Regions from separate parts of the Bifidobacterium adolescentis ATCC 15703 genome, predicted to be linked through region 1. Evidence: riboswitches for the same ligand, from Rfam matches in the RefSeq annotation. Region 1 holds a riboswitch; each other region holds the start of a gene.
What was found. Region 1 has a riboswitch for thiamine pyrophosphate ahead of BAD_RS04685 (ECF transporter S component). Riboswitches for the same ligand answer to the same signal wherever they lie in the genome.
Positions count from the first base shown of each region.

Region 2: linked by a shared signal. The riboswitch ahead of BAD_RS06060 (hydroxyethylthiazole kinase) and the one ahead of BAD_RS04685 (ECF transporter S component) in region 1 are both predicted to bind thiamine pyrophosphate.
Region 3: linked by a shared signal. The riboswitch ahead of BAD_RS06770 (class I SAM-dependent DNA methyltransferase) and the one ahead of BAD_RS04685 (ECF transporter S component) in region 1 are both predicted to bind thiamine pyrophosphate.

Region 1 is NC_008618.1:1,090,164-1,093,439, forward strand. It holds gene BAD_RS04680 (TenA family protein) at 1-684, opposite strand, end outside; gene BAD_RS04685 (ECF transporter S component) at 764-1,378, opposite strand; TPP riboswitch at 1,410-1,513, opposite strand; gene BAD_RS04690 (cysteine hydrolase) at 1,666-2,226, opposite strand; gene BAD_RS08630 (hypothetical protein) at 2,260-2,475, opposite strand; gene BAD_RS04695 (hypothetical protein) at 2,491-3,276, shown strand, end outside.
Region 2 is NC_008618.1:1,414,276-1,417,551, forward strand. It holds gene BAD_RS06045 (flavodoxin) at 40-312, opposite strand; gene BAD_RS06050 (aldo/keto reductase) at 309-1,184, opposite strand; gene BAD_RS06055 (MerR family transcriptional regulator) at 1,412-1,855, shown strand; TPP riboswitch at 2,033-2,146, shown strand; gene BAD_RS06060 (hydroxyethylthiazole kinase) at 2,137-3,021, shown strand; partial or broken gene BAD_RS06065 (thiamine phosphate synthase) at 3,165-3,276, shown strand, end outside.
Region 3 is NC_008618.1:1,591,936-1,595,211, reverse strand. It holds gene BAD_RS06775 (hypothetical protein) at 1-470, opposite strand, end outside; gene BAD_RS06770 (class I SAM-dependent DNA methyltransferase) at 834-1,544, opposite strand; TPP riboswitch at 1,584-1,675, opposite strand; gene BAD_RS06765 (hypothetical protein) at 2,539-2,772, opposite strand; gene BAD_RS06760 (ParA family protein) at 2,772-3,276, opposite strand, start outside.

The sequences.
Region 1 (3,276 bases):
GTCGTCGAAGAAGCGGCGCTCCAGATGCACGATGGTGCGGAACACTTCGGCTTCCGGACCATCGATGGAGCAGTATTCGTTGACCAGGGAGATGAGGTCGCCGACCCACTTGCGGAAGTGCGCGCCTTCATGCAGGTCGACCCAGCCCTTGTGCGCCGGCACCTGCTGGATGACGTCGGCGTCGACGGTGCGCTTGGCCCATGCGAGGTACAGCCATTCCATGCAGCAGATCGCGGTGATCAGTTCCGGCCAGCTCTTGTCGGACAGGCTGTCGAGGTATGCGCCGTACTCCTTGTTGGCCGGGGTCGGTTCGGTCGCGTCGTATTCCTCCTGGCTGACGTGATAGGCCTCGAGGAAGTGCTCGAAGTAGGTGGCCTCGTTGTCGGCGAACCACTGCGATTGCGCCGCGAGCATGTCCTTGGTCTCCTGACGTGGGGCGAGTTTGATGAGACGCGCCATCATGCCGTTGTTATAGAACTTGAAATCCTGGATCAGGTACGCCTTGAGGATGGATTCCGGCAAGGTGTCGTCAAGCAGCTCGCTGACGAAACGCGAGTTGATGGCGTCGTACCAGTCCTCGGTGTTGAGCATGTACATGAGGTCGGCGACGGAGCCGGCTTCCGCGCCCAGCCAGGCGTAGTCTCCACTGGCGGGTTTCGTTGCTTCTGGAACGTGGTTGGTCATGATTTTCTCTTTTCTTGGATACGCCGGCGGACGGCCGGCATGTTTTCTGTGTTTGTTGTTGGATTGTGAGTTGCGTGGTTCAGGCCACGACGTCGGCCTTGCCTGATTCGAAGCGGTCGAGCACACCGGTTTTGGCGAGCGCCTTCTGTACGAACCACATGAGCGCTCCGCCGAATACGGCTCCGGAGATGACGCAGCAGACGGTGAACACAACGCCTTGCAGTGTCGACCAGCCGGCGGTGACGACCCACTCGTACAGGCCATTGGATAGGCCGGTCAACGCGCCGGCCAGGGTCACGGTGAGCAGGTTCCACTTGCGGTATGCGAAGACCGCGAAGCCGATTTCGGCGCCGAGTCCTTGGGCCATGCCGATCAGCAGTGCGTGCGTCACGCCGAATGGATTGCCCAGCAGCGTTTCGATGACCGCGGCGATGGTTTCGCCGAAGAAGGCCGCGCCGGGCTTGCGGATGATGATGGCCACGAGCGGGCCGGCGAACAGCCACATGAAATGGAAGAGTCCGCCCAGTCCCGGGGTGAGGCTGTCGAACAGGGCGGTCGGGACGGCGTAGATGAAGTCCCAGGCCCAGAAGATCACGCCGGATGCGACGGCAACAATCGCGGCCACGACGATGTCGACCACACGCCATTTGACGTTGGGTTTGCGAACTGCGGAAGACTGGTTTTCTTCAGTCATAAAGGTATGTGCCTTTCTCTTATGCAAAGGCACGGGAAGTAGAGAGACGTCCGTGCGCCGGCATTATCCGGTATACGTTCATACGGTTGAAGCGGTCGCTTCCTCTCAGCCATAATGGCCCCCGTGTCCGCAAGCGATATTACATGGTTCGGCGCGTTTCCAGGCTGGTATTCCACATGTCGGCCAAAAGTCTCGTGAAATGGAAAAATGGGTTCCGTGTTTTCCCGAAAGTCCTGGGCCTTCGGAAAAACACGGAACCCATCGATATGCGGGAAAGCCGCTGTCGGCTATGCCAGGATCGACGCCGTGTCGGTTACCGTGATCAGCGGTTCGAACAAGCGCATCGTGTTGAGCGCCAGTTCCTGGTTCTCCGGGGTGCTGCCGGCGCAGGCGTCGGCCGGAACGCGCACGGCCACGCCGTTATCGGCCGCGGCGAGCACGGTGGTGAGCACGCAGCAGTCGGTGGCCACGCCGCAGACCGTGATTTTCTTGGCTCCGCCGATCGCGTCGATCAGCTGTTGTCCCCATTTGCCGAATGTGGTGCGGTCCACCACCTGATGGCCTTCGGCGAGGGCGGCGGTCTCGTCGGTCAGGTCGTACATCGGGTCGTCCGGCGGTACCAGGAACTGCGGCCAGTCCTTGAAGTAGTCGACCCAGGCGTCCTTTGGCGGAATCGGCGCGACGTAGCGCGTGTAGACCACGCGGTCGCCGAACGCCTTGGCCAGTTTTGCGAACGCTTCGTTGGTGTCGTAGTAGGTTCCGTCGGCGCAGGCCCAAGCGGACCATTCGCTTTCGGCGAATACTTTCTGACGGTCGATGACGACCAGCCACTCATCTTCAGCGATCATCGTATGTTCCTTCCTGTGCGATCGCGCCGTTCGTCACTTGGCTTCGATGGCATCCGCCGTTTCGGATGCCGGCAGGTCGGCCTCCTGCTTGGCGATGTCTCCACGCTGGAACGCCAACGCGCCGAACAGGCCGACAAGCAGCGCCACGATCACGCCGAGGTTGGCGGATGCCCAGCTGCCGTCCTTGCCGCCGATCAGGAAGAGGAGGTAGCCCTGCCAGGTCAGCCAGTTCGCGGCGGTGTTGACCACGAGGCCCCATACGGCGTGGATACCCCCCAAGAGATGAAAAGCGCGCCATGGCTCGAAGGCACCCTGTTCATCGATATGACCACCAAACGAATCGTCTGGGCCGAAGAAAGCGAAGGCTGCTACCTTCCCCGGCTCATCAACGCCCTGATCGAACTGACATGGCCAGGATGGACCGCAATCTGGTCCCCCGAAGACACACGCGGCACATTACGCGCCACCGGAGCCGACACAGACATCATCTACACCGATCATTCGTTCAAAGACCTCGGCGACTTCGACGCCGCATCGGATATGGCCCCATGGACCATATCCAACGAAACCGACGCATTCTCCTGCACAACAGAAAACAACAAAACAATCACTTGGGGAAACTACATCGACCTCGAAAACATAGCCCTACTCGGCCCCAACAAAATGCATACGCTCGTCAACAAAGTCATCCAAGGCTGCAACGAAGGCAAACCCTGGCAATGGAACCTCCAAACACACAACAAACAACCCGAAAAAGGCATCCACATCGACTACATAAACAAAACAATAAAATGGTGGTCCATCTACGAAGACGACTGGGCCATCAACCCATTCAACGCACTATGGCCCGGATGGACGCTACATTCAAAAGGCGACAACTACGAATGGCACGAAAACATCACCGGATATAAGATGCGCGACTGGAAACAAAACGTCGCACAATGCAAAAACTCACTCACACAAACCATCAAACAAGGCATAAGAACCAACCCCATCGAACGACTGACAGGAGCGCTCGCAAAACAGGGAGTTGACATGCGGATTCGTCCC
Region 2 (3,276 bases), 320 kb from region 1:
CGCCCCATGTCTTCGCTATTCGGCGATACCGTTTTTGGACTAAATCAGCCAATCGGTCACGTCCTTCTCGGAAACAGATTCCGAGAAACGGTGCCCGGTAAGCCATGTACCGCTGCCTGCCATTTTCTGGAGCGTGGATGCACTGTTGCCGATATCGGAGCTGGCGGAAGTGCAGAACGGAATGATCGTCTTACCTGCGAAATCGTTGGATTTGACGGAATCGTTCACCAGCCAAACAGGTGCCATCCACCAAATCGGGAAGCCCAGATACACAGTGCTGCCGGCACCGACCATGTCATGGACCGGAATCATTCGCGGCCGGCACGTTCCTTGACATAACCGACGAAGCGGTCGACCGCCTCAGGGGTGTCGTGGCGAAAGAACATGCTGGTCTTGGTGTCAAGGCCCGCGATGGTTGCCATCTCGCTGTCGGAGAGCCGGAAATCGAAAATGTTCAGGTTTTCTTCCATGCGCTCCTTGTGCGTGGACTTGGGCAGAGCAACGATGTCGCGCTGGGTGAGCCAACGCAGGATCACCTGCGCGACGGACTTGCCATGCGCCTCGCCGATCCTGGCCAGGGTGGGATTGGAGAACATGTTCTGCATGCCCTCCCCGAACGGAGCCCATGCTTCCTGAGCCACGCCCCGCTTGACCATGTTCTTGCGAGCTTCGATCTGCTGGTTGAGCGGATTAGTCTCGACCTGATCGACCATCGGGGCGATCTCATTGAAGGCGACCATATCGGCCAGACGATCCGGATAGAAGTTACTCACGCCGATGGCGCGGATCACGCCGTCCTTGTAGAGCTTTTCGAGTGCACGCCACGCGCCGTAGGTATCGGAAAACGGCTGGTGCAGTAACACCAGATCGAGATAGTCGGTGCCAAGCTTCTTCAAGGACACATCGACGGACCTCAGCGTGTTCTCATAGCCGTAATTGCTGATCCAGATCTTGGTAGTGAGGAACAGATCCTTACGATCGATACCGGAATCCTTGATTCCTTGGCCGACTTCGGCCTCGTTGAAGTACGACTGTGCGGTGTCGATATGGCGGTACCCGGTCTCGATGGCCTCGCGCACGCAGCGAGGAGCATCGTCCTTGCTGATCTGGAAGACGCCGTATCCGATCTTCGGAATCTCAATACCGTTGGCAAGTTTCACGTATTCCACTGTTTTTCCTTCCATAAATTCGTCGGTATTCAGTGCCGGCATGTATGCCGTTCTGACCCCCACGATAAAATCCGGTAGCTGCTACCGGTCAAATTACGGCACGCCGGTACTATCTACCGGTATTAATAACCGGAAATGTGACATGATAGGTACAAACAAAAAGAACAATGCGCCTCAAGCCCGACCCCATCCGGCGGCACCCGCCGAACGTCCTGCCGCGCAGCGTCCGAAAGGAGCCACGTATGGCAATCACGGCAGTGCCACTCCATAAGAACATGAAAACCTATACGATGAAGCAGGCCTGCAAACTAACCGGCATGAATTACGAAGCATTGAAGTTCTATTGCAATTCAGGACTCGTGCCCGGTCTCAAACGAGACCAGAACAACCGACGCGTCTTCGACGAGCGATGCATCGCATGGATCAACGGCCTGACATGCCTCAAACGCTGCGGTCTGGGCATCAAGGAGATGCGGCACTACACGCAACTCTGTCTTAAAGGTGAGTCATCGATACCGGAACGTCAGGAAATCCTTGCCGAAAAACGCGAGCATCTGGAGACGCAACTGGAGGAACTGCGTAAAGCCATCGCATACATCGATGAAAAACAGCGCTTCTACGCCGACGTGACTGCCGGCAGGACGGCATACTGCAGCAACGTCATCGACACGACGCAAAGCGACTGACTGCGTTCCGTAGGTGATTTTTGCGTTCCGTAGGCGGTCAGCTTCGAATCCGGACACGAGCAAACGCCTAATTCCAGGCATCTCGCCGATGCTTATCCGGCAGCAACCACCTACGGAAGCCCAAAATCACCTACGGAATCGCGCCTGTCAAGGGACGCAGATAGATTAACCACTGTTGTAAACATGCGGGGGTGCTTGATGTCCAAGTCCATCAAGCTGAGATAGGCATGAACGCCTGACCCTTTGAACCTGTTGGTTAGGACCAACGTAGGGAGCAGATCATGAGCGATGACCCATCCACCAATGACGCACTCGGCACATTGCGTGCCGCCATCAAACAAGCCGTCACGGACGTGCGCGGGCAGACACCATTGGCGCAGTCGTTCACCAATTTCGTAACCATCAATCTGGTGGCCAACGCGCAGCTCGCCGCGGGCGGCACCGCGGCCATGAGCTATCTGCCGGATGACGTGATCGCCACCGCCGAAATCGCAGGATCCAATTACATCAACGTGGGAACGTTGCTGCCGTTCTTCAAGAACGCGCTGCCCGAGATCGCGCGCAAGCTACATGAGAACGGCAAAACCTGGGTGCTCGATCCGGTCGCGGCCGGCATCGGCGAGACACGCACCGCCATCCTCGAATCGTTCCGTGACGTTCCGCCGACCATCGTGCGCGGCAACGCCAGCGAGATCATCGCGCTCGACGCGATGTGGGGACTCGCCGACGCCGACAGCACCACGCCCGCGACCCGTCCCGCCGGCGTGGAAGCCGTCGATGAGGTCGATGCCGCGGTCGACGCGGCCAAGCGTCTCGCCCGCCATCTGGCGAAGCGCTCCCCCGTTGGAGCAGGCGCGGTCGCGGTGTCCGGCGCGGTTGATCTGGTGACCGACGGCGAGCGCACGTTCCGCCTGCCCGGAGGCAGCGCGATGATGACGAAGATCACCGGCGCCGGCTGTTCGCTCGGCGGCGTGACCGCAACGTATCTTGCCGTGGCCGAGCCGCTGGTCGCCGCCCTTGCCGCGTCGCTGCTGTATGATCGTGCGTCCGAAATCGCCGAAGTCAAATCCGATGGCCCCGGTTCGTTCCAGGTGGCGCTGCTCGACGCGCTGTGGAACGTCACCGCCGACCAGGTGGCCGCGTCCGACATCATCGAAACCAACTGACCGCAACGTTCCGTGGATGGTTTCGCACCATCGCAATCGTATATACGGAATATATACGTTCAGTGCGGTGCGACGGAAAATAAACGGAAAATAACAAGACTTCTTCTGGAGCACTTACCCAAAGAACAACAAAGGGGAGACCAATGAATAATTATCCATTCGCCTCGATGCGCGACTGCTTTGATATGAGCGCGTATTTCGTGGTCGGTCCGCAGGATTGCAAGGGCCGGCCGGTGACGGATGTGGTGGATGACG
Region 3 (3,276 bases), 500 kb from region 1:
GTGGGGAGACTAAACTGCCAGATTGAACCAAGCTGAGATTCGAGGTCGTTGAGGAGCATGTCGATTCGGTCAACGCCTCCACGGATGCTTTTGACGGTAATACGCAATTCGGGACCGTTCTTCTGCCGTTCTTTAGTAATGTCAAGACGACTAGATGGGTCTGCCACGCGTACTGCGCGCCACGCATTCCAGCCTTCCTTGCGGGCTTCGTTCTCTTTCTCCTGCGCCTTCTCCAAGGCACGTTCCCCATGTCTGACATCCCAGTCGACAGCTTTGCGCATGGTAAGCAACAAGTTGGTGCCGCGGTTCTGACGCACTGCGGCCAGACCCTTGCGGTCAAGACTCCGTGCGGCTCGTCGGCGAGCCTCTTTTTCCGCTGCAGAAAGCTCACGTGGCGCGACCGTTACCATGCCGGTCCGCTCCAGTTCATCCAACAACTCCCGCTCGACCTTTCCAAGACCTCTGCTCATGGCGTTCTCCGTCTCTAAGTGTTGTACATTTATTATCTACAACATATAGAAATATGTCAATAAGTGTCGCACGGAGAAGTGAAGCAACATTTATAGCAATGAAAACGATAAATGGAATAGACGGGAATAAAAGAGCATGACAACAATTGAACAATCTTCGCAAGTCTATTAGTCAGGATTGTTCGGGAACATCTAAGAACAATTGCCGGCATACTGAAATCGACGTAAAGAATCAGACGCCGATAATTTTTCTTATGTCAGATTCAAAGCACGCAACAGCCTTCATCGCCGTTCAAGCAACAGGATTATACGCCGTTTCGCGGTCGAATGTCCTATGCGTCGACCGCGAAACGGCGTATGGAATCACTTCTTAGCGACAATCGCTACATATCCGCCGGCATAGTAGCCATCGATAGGCTCCTCCACCATGCGGTTCGTGTAAACGGGATGAGCGACAAGCGTCTGCTTGTAACGTAGGTCATGCAATCCAAGTTCATCGGTCAGAACCTTACTTTTCTCTTCGGTTGTATGCCAGAGAGCGGCATGGACGAGTTCCAACGGGTATGGGCATTTAGGCGCCGTATCAACGGTTTCCGGGGAATCGTAGGTGTCAAGTTTTCCTGCCAGTAGATAGAGCAGACCATAGGCGCTTTCTTTCGGAACATCGAGCAGGACGAGGCTGCCACCTTTCTTCAACGCCTTGAGCACGTTTCCGTAAGCAACTTTCAAATCGGGAATATAGCTTGAAGATCCATTGAAGTAGATCACGTCATATGATTCCTCTGGTAGATCCGCCGTCTCTGCGGTGGCTATCTGCACATCCATGCCACGTTTGCGCGCAATGGCAGCCATATCCTCAGACGGTTCAATGCCCTCGGAAACAGTGATGCCATACTCGTCTTGCAGTGATTTCTCGAACAAACCGGATCCGCAACCAACTGATAGCATCCGTCCCCCGTCGGTTAAATCCAACGAAGCCTTGAGCAGCTTCAACTCGCTGAGGAAAACGTTCTCGTTAGTCATGAACCAGCTGTCATAGTCAGCAGCGTATCCATCGAATTTTGCATGTGCCATTTATCGGCCTCCCTTTCATCATTGTTAGCTAGGAGACCGGTAAACACGGTCTTGCTTCCCTACGCGAGCATTAACTCACAGGTTCAAAGGGTCCCAAAGGTCTCAGCGGAATCGCTCCCCTAGCGACTCCTAGTATAGCCATACGGGGACATACTTCGTTCCGTTGTCCAGAATCTATCAGGGATAACATCTGAATGTGTAAGCGTTCCGCGGCATATTCGCGTTAACCAAATTTACTGCATGCCATCAGAAATACGCAAAAATAGCATTAGCCGCAATTTTTAGGTCGATGGTCAAATACCATAACTGATCGGCCGTAAGAGGCACCTTCCGTTTTTGGAAGGAGAGAAACAGGTTTAGCGCAAGATGCTAAACCATCATTTATCACTATATATAGTTATTATATAGAATTTATATAAAATCAATATAGTTGATATATTGCTTTTATATAGTCCTTTTTGCGTGGACCCTGCACTGGAAAATCATTGCCGCCTATATCGTCACTCCCCTGTGTCAAAAAACGTCTGCCACTGCTTCTATAAATAAACGTCGCAATGATAAGGGGCAGCACTGGGGATAGCTATCCTCGTCTATCACGCCATGCCACGCCGCTTTCCATCCAGTCTCAACGGAGTCTTCCTTAGGGACCACTCCCCCGCCCACTATCAGTTTAAAGTAGATTCCATTCCAGCACCGCACTACACGTCAGACACAAATCATGGTGGTTATCCAACGCCATGTTCAATTACCAACGATGGATCCGAACTAATCCCGTCTGCCTCATTTGCGTTAGCGTACTACATGACACGATATGGTTCCTTATTCTCCGATGAGACGTCATCCGTTTGCGCATTTTTCATCAAGAGACAACAATGCTTAAATCCACATTGATATCCCAGCTAAGCGTATCGCATAAAAGAGCTAAAATATATAGGTCCTATATGAAATTCATATAGGACCTATATAATACTTATATAAAAATCATTGATTGGCGTCAGTCATCCTGCTTAAGTCTCAGTCGAACTCCATCCACGATGAGACGCGAGGCGCTGGTGCCAAGACGCGCAGCGCGTTCCTTAAGTTCCTTTTTTAGGTCGACAGGGATCATGAAACTCATCATGGTCTTATCATTGCCTTCGCTGTCGCCTTTGTGCTTGGTGTCCTGCAGGTCCATAAGTCTGCCGGTCGGCTCATCCGGCCTGTTCGCCCTGATTGGTTTAATCGCCATCAGTTGGTTGCCTCCTCGAGTTCCTTGTAGACGTCTTCGTAGCCATATAGGTTGCTGCCGAATGGCTGACCGTACACGTTGCCCAAGTCGGCCCTCTTAGGAATCACAGCGTCGAACACGCTGCTGTCCTTCTCCCTGAAGTATTCCTGCGCGCTTTTGAGCGCGATGGTGTGCGGCTCGGCACGGACTATCAACACTGCATATTGCTTGCCGACTTCCTCGAGATTGTCAGCCACTGCCGAAGTCTGCTGCAGGTCAATGCTGTTGGGACTGGTCGGTACGATCACGAAGTCCGAGACGGAGGTCGCTTCGTCGGTGATCTTGCCTGTCGGCGGGGTGTCAATGATGACGAGGCGCGGATCGTCGGGCTTCAGTCTGCGTAGGGTGGCGATGTTGGCGCTTTCCACCGAGAACGGCAGCGGCTTGCCGTTCTGCTCTGCATTCCAAGCCCATAGGCTCGCACTGGATTGCTCATCGGCATCGAGCACCACGACTTCGTGCCCT